Regions from separate parts of the Nocardiopsis sp. LDBS1602 genome, predicted to be linked through region 3. Evidence: riboswitches for the same ligand, from Rfam matches in the RefSeq annotation. Region 3 holds a riboswitch; each other region holds the start of a gene.
What was found. Region 3 has a riboswitch for S-adenosylmethionine ahead of U9J66_RS05940 (TIGR04028 family ABC transporter substrate-binding protein). Riboswitches for the same ligand answer to the same signal wherever they lie in the genome.
Positions count from the first base shown of each region.

Region 1 (2,256 bases), 210 kb from region 3:
CGTCGTGCTCGCTCACCCGCCGGGTGGCGCCGCCGCCGGACAGGTAGGGGGTGGCCTCGCTCAGCCAGTCGGAACGTCCGGCCAGCACCCCGGATCCGAAGGGGGCGTAGAGCTTGTGCCCGGACAGCGCCACGTAGTCGGCGCCGGTCTCGGCGAGGCTGAACGGCAGGTGGGGCACGTACTGGGCGGCGTCGACCACCACTCGGGCGTCCTCGGCGTGGGCGGCCGCCACCAGCTCGGCGATCGGCCAGATCTCGCCGGTGACGTTGGAGGCCGCCGTCACGCACAGCAGTCGGGGTCCCTCCGGCGCCGCGCGCAGGGCCTCGCGCGCGGCCTCGACGGCGGCCTCGGGGCTCTCGGGCAGCGGCAGCCGCACCACCCGGCCGGAGCGGGCCGCGGGGTGCTCCCAGGGGAGCAGGCTCGCGTGGTGCTCGGACTCGAAGACCACCACGGTGCAGCCCTCGGGGACGGAGCGGGCCAGCAGGTTGAGGGCGTCGGTGGTGCCGCGGACGAAGACCACGGCGTCGGTGTCCGGGCGTGCCCCCAGGAAGCGGGCGACGCTGCGCCGGGAGCGTTCGTAGGCCTCGGTGCTGACCTGGGAGTGGTGACCCGCGCCCCGGTGCACACTGGCGTAGAACGGCAGGGCCGCGGAGAGGGCGTCGGCGACGGCGGTCAGACAGGGGGCGCTGGCCGCGTAGTCGAAGTTGGCGTAGTCGACGCGCTCGCCGGTGATCAGGGGGACACCACCGTCCGCGGTGACGATCGAACGGTCGGCGGAGGCCGGGCGGGAGGCCGGGTGGGGCACTCCGTCGGTACGGCCGGCACGGGCGGGGTCGAACGGGATGACAGTGGTCATGAGGGCACCTCTTCTGTGGGTCGGGGGACCCACAGGGCATGGCTCCGCATGGCTCAGCCTCAGGGGTCCGCGCTTGTCTGACACGGTCGTGTCGGGACCTGGTCCTCACCCGGGGCACCCCACCGCGGAAGGAGGGTTGCCGGCCAGCAAGCCGGGGCTTGACGCTGGCACTCGTGACCTGTGCGGAAATGTAACACAACGTTCGGTGAGGGCGCACCCGCGCTCTCCTGTGGTCTGGAACACCTCCCTGCTTGACATCGGGAGGAGCCACTGGGCCATACTGTTCCCGAACTGCCCTCACGTCGCGGGTGTCCGGTTTCCCCCGGCCGCCCTTCAGGCGCGAGACTCCAGTCCATCGGAGTTTTCGCATGCCCGCAGACGAGAGGTGTGTCCGTTGCACGGCGACGACCGTATTCAGCAGCTCTTCCGCAACCCCAGGGTTGTGCTCATCTCCGGCTACGCCCGTCTTCCCGACTCGGTGGCGAGCCATTCCCAGTACCAGCGGCTCGGTGTCGTGCTCGCGGTGGACTCCGCGGACGGCCGCATCGTCGCCGCGGACACCACCCTGCTCACCGACCTGGCCAAGGACTTCTTCCGTGCCCTGGTGGAGGGCGCCTCGGTGACCGAGGACATCGCGGAGATCGTCCATCGGGTCCAGACACGGTACGCGGGCCAGTCGGGCGCCGCGCTCACGACGGCCCTGCGTCGCTGCCTGGAGACCTACTACCAGTTGCGGGACGGCGACCAGCTTCCCGTTGCCCCCGACGGCGAGGAGTGACCCTTGACCACCAGTCCCGAACCCTCCACGACCGACGCGCCCCTGCCCCTGGCGGGGGTCCGGATCGCCGATCTGTCCCGGGTCCTGGCCGGCCCCTACGCGACCATGTTGTTGGCGGACATGGGCGCCGAGGTCGTCAAGATCGAACAGCCCGGGCGAGGAGACGACACCCGTTCCTGGGGGCCGCCCTACGCCGCGCCCACCGAGGAGCACGAGGCCGCGCACTCCCCCGGCGAGGCCGCCTACTTCCTGTCCGTCAACCGGAACAAGCGCAGCCTGGCCGTGGACCTGAAGGACCCCGAGGGTCTGGCCGCGGTGCAGGAGCTGTGCGCCTCCTCCGACGTGGTCATCCAGAACTTCCGTCCGGGGGTGATCGACCGTCTGGGCCTGGGCTACGAGCGGATCAGCGAACGCAACCCCGCGGTCGTGTACTGCTCGGTGAGCGGTTTCGGCCCCGAGCACGAACCGACCGGTCGACCGGGTTTCGACATCGTCGTGCAGGCCGAGAGCGGTCTGATGGCGACCACCGGCCCGGCCGAGGGCCCCGCGAGCAAGGTGGGGGTGGCCCTGACCGACGTGCTCACCGGCCTCAACGCCGCCGTGGGCATCCTGGGGGCGCTCA
Region 1 is NZ_JAYLVW010000001.1:1,515,564-1,517,819, forward strand. It holds gene U9J66_RS06920 (aminotransferase class V-fold PLP-dependent enzyme) at 1-856, opposite strand, end outside; SAM riboswitch class IV at 921-1,035, opposite strand; gene U9J66_RS06925 (DUF3870 domain-containing protein) at 1,251-1,634, shown strand; gene U9J66_RS06930 (CaiB/BaiF CoA transferase family protein) at 1,638-2,256, shown strand, end outside.
Region 1: another riboswitch for S-adenosylmethionine. It lies ahead of U9J66_RS06920 (aminotransferase class V-fold PLP-dependent enzyme); the one in region 3 lies ahead of U9J66_RS05940 (TIGR04028 family ABC transporter substrate-binding protein).

Region 2 (2,256 bases), on a different contig from region 3:
CGGCCACGCGGGCGTTGACGGCGGCCCCGGCCACCAGCGCGTCGGCGAAGGCCTCGTTGTAGGCGCGGTAGTGCCCCCACTGTTCTCGGAAACGTGAACCGAAGGACGGCTTGTTGGGGGTGTCGTACATCATGTGCTGCACGAACCACAGGGTCGAGTTGGACACGTCGGTGTAGGCGCCGGTGAGCACGTCCGCCGGGATGTCCAACATGTGGACGCTCATCCCGCCCAGGTCGTGAGTACGGTCCAGCCGCGCCCCCGGGGCCTCACCGGCGGCGCGCCGGTCGGAGTCCGAGAGGGCGGCGCAGACCCAGAGGGAATCGATCCCGGTGGCCACCGAGATCATCCCCGAGACCAGGCCGCCGCCTCCCCGTCGGTGTTCCAGGGAGCCGTCGGCCGTGGTGGAGAAGGAGACCGGCCCTCGGTTCGAGGCGATGAGGATCTGTGCCTTGTCCACGTCTTGGTCCTCTCAGGAGCGCGTGCGGATGGTGGGACGGTGGGTCCACGTGGAAGGGCGCCCGGACGAGGGGCGCATCCGTAGGTCTCGCCTGCGGGCCCCGGATCCAAACACGGCCAAGGTCCCTCGGGACGCGGTCGCACCACGGGGAACGCCGGGAACCCGCTCCGACAAGGCCGTCTCAAGTTGTATCGAAATATGAGACGCGAGTGTAATACGGGTCACCCTCGATGGAAAACCGGGCGATACGTCCGTTACAGTGGCGGTGCGTTCTCCGAGGAGAGAGCCACAATTTCATATTGCTCATCCAGAGGGGTGGAGGGACCGGCCCTGCGAAGCCCCGGCAACCATCTCGTCATGTGGACACGCGTTCGTGTCCCGGTCGAGGCAGGTGCCAACTCCGGCCTGGGGTCAAGGTGGCCACCAGGAAAGATGAGGGGAGACGCCTCGCCATGGCGATTGCCGCCACTGAACCCACCGCCGTCCGCGCCTTCGGTCCGGGGACCGCCCTCTCCTGTCGGGAGTGCGGCGAACGCTACGAGCTCTCGCCGATCTTCGCCTGTAGCTTCTGTTTCGGCCCCCTCGAGGTCGCCTACGACTTCGGGAACGTCTCCCGTGAGGAGATCGAGAGCGGCCCCAAGAACATCTGGCGCTACCGCTCCCTCCTGCCGGTCCCCGACAACGTGGCCGAGCTCCCGAACATGAACCCCGGTCTGACCCCCCTGGTCCGCGCCGACCGTCTGGCCGCCGAACTCGGCCTCTCCTCCCTGCACGTCAAGGACGACTCCGGCAACCCCACGCACTCCTTCAAGGACCGCGTGGTCGCGATCGCCGTCGAGGCCGCCCGCACCTTCGGGTTCACCACCCTGTCCTGCTCCTCCACCGGCAACCTCGCCGGAGCGGTCGGCGCCGCCGCCGCCCGGGCCGGCTTCGAGTCCTGCGTGTTCATCCCCGCGGGGCTCGAGGAGGGCAAGGTCGTCATGGCCGCGGTCTACGGCGGCAAGGTCGTCGCGATCGACGGCAACTACGACGACGTCAACCGCTTCTGCTCCGAGCTCATCGGCGACCCGGCCGGCGAGAGCTGGGGCTTCACCAACGTCAACCTGCGGCCCTACTACGCGGAGGGCTCCAAGACGCTGGCCTACGAGATCGCCGAACAGCTCGGCTGGCGGCTGCCCGACCAGATCGTCATCCCGATCGCGTCCGGCTCCCAGCTCACCAAGATCGACAAGGGCTTCCAAGAGCTGATCAAGGTCGGCCTGGTCGAGGACCGCCCCTACAAGGTCTTCGGCGCCCAGGCCACCGGCTGCTCCCCGGTGGCCAAGGCCTGGGAGAGCGGCCACGACGTCATCCAGCCGGTCAAGCCGGACACGATCGCCAAGTCGCTGGCCATCGGCAACCCGGCGGACGGGCCCTACGTCCTCGACATCGCCCAGCGCACCGGCGGCTCCATCGAGCACGTGGGCGACGACGAGATCGTCGACGCCATCAAGCTCCTCGCCCGTACCGAGGGCATCTTCGCCGAGACCGCGGGCGGCGTGACCACCGGCGTCCTGCGCAAGCTGGTCCGTGAGGGGAAGCTCGACACCGAGGCGGAGACCGTCATCGTCAACACCGGCGACGGGCTCAAGACCCTCAACGCGGTCGACGCGGGCGTCACCGCCACCATCAAGCCCTCGCTGAAGGCGTTCACCGAGGCCGGGCTGGCCTGACGGTCACCTCCCCGCCCGCCTTTCGCCACCGCACTCACAGACCAGGAGAACCACCACATGAGCGCCAGCGTTCGCGTCCCCACCATC
Region 2 is NZ_JAYLVW010000002.1:264,927-267,182, forward strand. It holds gene U9J66_RS09285 (alpha,alpha-trehalose-phosphate synthase (UDP-forming)) at 1-457, opposite strand, end outside; SAM riboswitch class I at 758-896, shown strand; gene thrC (threonine synthase) at 910-2,169, shown strand; gene U9J66_RS09295 (ubiquitin-like small modifier protein 1) at 2,227-2,256, shown strand, end outside.
Region 2: another riboswitch for S-adenosylmethionine. It lies ahead of thrC (threonine synthase); the one in region 3 lies ahead of U9J66_RS05940 (TIGR04028 family ABC transporter substrate-binding protein).

Region 3 (2,256 bases):
ACAATGACGGGGTCCGGGGTGTCCGGAGGTCGTCGCGCTCCTTGATCGTGCCTCCTCCGCGGTGAAGGGGTGGGTCGAGGCATGGTTCGGGGTCGCGGGCGCGTCGCGGTGGTGTTCGGGGCGGTCGTCCTGGCGCTCTCGGGTGTGGGGTGCGCCCCCGACCGGGCGGTAGAGCTTCCTCCCGAAGGCGGCTTCGACTACCAATTGGGCGGCGCCTATCCGCCGCCCGAAGGGGTCACCACGGTGGTGCGCGACAGCACCGCCGAGCCCGCCCCCGGCCTGTACTCGGTCTGTTATGTCAACGGTTTCCAGACCCAGCCGGACGAGCTCGACCGCTGGCTCGAGGAGGATCCCGACCTGGTGCTCCGGGACGAGGGTGGCGAGCCGGTGGTGGACCCGGGGTGGCCGGACGAACGGATCCTGGACACCTCCACCGGCGAGCGCCGGGAGCGGATCGCCGAGATCCTCACCGAGACCATCGATCGGTGCGCGGACGCCGGGTTCGACGCCGTCGAGTTCGACAACCTCGACTCGTATCTGCGTTCGGGCGAGGCTCTGACGGTCGACGACAACCTGGCTCTGGCCTCGGTCCTGGTCGGTGTCGCCCATGGGCGTGGTCTGGCCGCGGCGCAGAAGAACACGGCGGAGGAGGCCGGTCGCGGCCATGACGAGGTGGGGTTCGACCTCGCCGTCACCGAGTCCTGCGCCGCGTGGCACGAGTGCGGCGCCTACATCGGGGTCTACGGTTCGGGGAACGTGCTCGCGGTGGAGTACCCCGAGGAACTGGCGGAGGCCGCTCTCGACTTCGACGTGGTGTGCGCTGATCCCGAACGTCCGGATCGTGTGCTGTTGAGGGACGCGGCGCTGGTCCCCTCCTCCGACCCGGAGCATCTCTTCGAGGCCTGCTGAGAGCCGTGTGAACACGTTCTCCCGAGGCTCGGCCCTCGGGTGGCGGGGGTCACTCGTCCCTTAAATCGAGTTTTCCTACCTGTATGATATGTTTTTGTCCGGTCAAGAGCTCCCGCCGTCTGGCTCGGCAGGCGGGACAGCAACCCTCGTACGGCGGTGGGGTGCTCCCGAGCAAGACCAGGCGCCCGCGACCGTCGGGCGCAAGTGCTATCCGACGCGGCGGGGACGTCCCCGCGAGAACCCGTGACTCCAACGGGCCCGCATCCCGGCCGTCGGTTTCGAGAGGAAGAACGTGTCCCACGCTCCCATCCCGTCACGTGCCCTGCTTCTGCCGACCGCGGCCGTACTCGCCCTTCTCACGGCCTGCGGATCCCCGGCCTCCTCCGGGGCCGGAGCCGACGGTGAACCCGTCCAGGGCGGCTCCCTCGTCTACCTGGAGTACCAACCCCACGACAGCCTCTATCCGCCCGAGGCGGGCTTCTACCCCAACGGCGGACTGGTCAACAACATCGCCGACCGACTCGTCCACCAGGACCCCGAGACCCTGGAGTTCGAGCCCTGGATCGCCACCGATTGGGAGGTCGACGAGGACGCCACCGAGTACACCTTCACCCTGCGCGACGACGTCACCTTCTCGGACGGCTCTCCGCTGGACGCGGAGGTCGTCGCCGCCAACTTCGACCTCTACGGGCTGGGCGATCAGGATCGCGCCCTCATCGTCTCCGAGGCGATCAACAACTACGAGAGCAGCGAGGTCCTGGACGAGAACACCGTCCGCTTCCACTTCGACGCCCCCTCGCCCGGGTTCCTCCAGGCCACCTCCACCATCAACTCCGGCCTGCTCTCCGCCGAGACCCTCGAACTGGCCCAGGAGGGCTTCAGCCCCGGCAACGCGACCGAGGTGATCGGCTCCGGCCCGTTCGTCGTCTCCGACGAGGAACTGGGCACCGGTCTCACCCTCACCGCCCGCGAGGACTATGCCTGGGCACCGGAGAGCTGGGAGAACCAGGGACGTCCCTACCTGGACGAGGTCCGGATCAACGTCACCCCCGAGGACAGTGTCCGAGTGGGGGCGCTGACCTCAGGACAGGCGCACGTCGCCCGTTACGTCCAGGCCCAGGACGAGGAGCGGGTCGAGGCGGCCGGTATCGAGATCCTCGCGCCGCAGACCAACGGGGTGAACAACAGTCTCAGCCTGCGGTTCGGCAACGAGATCCTCTCCGACCTGAAGGTGCGCCGGGCGCTGGTGGCCGGGATCGACCGCCAAGAGGTCGTGGACACGATCTACACGGACCACTACCCGCCGGCGACCTCCACGCTCAGTAGCACCGCCCAGGGCTACGCGGA
Region 3 is NZ_JAYLVW010000001.1:1,306,265-1,308,520, reverse strand. It holds gene U9J66_RS05945 (endo alpha-1,4 polygalactosaminidase) at 82-909, shown strand; SAM riboswitch class IV at 1,010-1,122, shown strand; gene U9J66_RS05940 (TIGR04028 family ABC transporter substrate-binding protein) at 1,202-2,256, shown strand, end outside.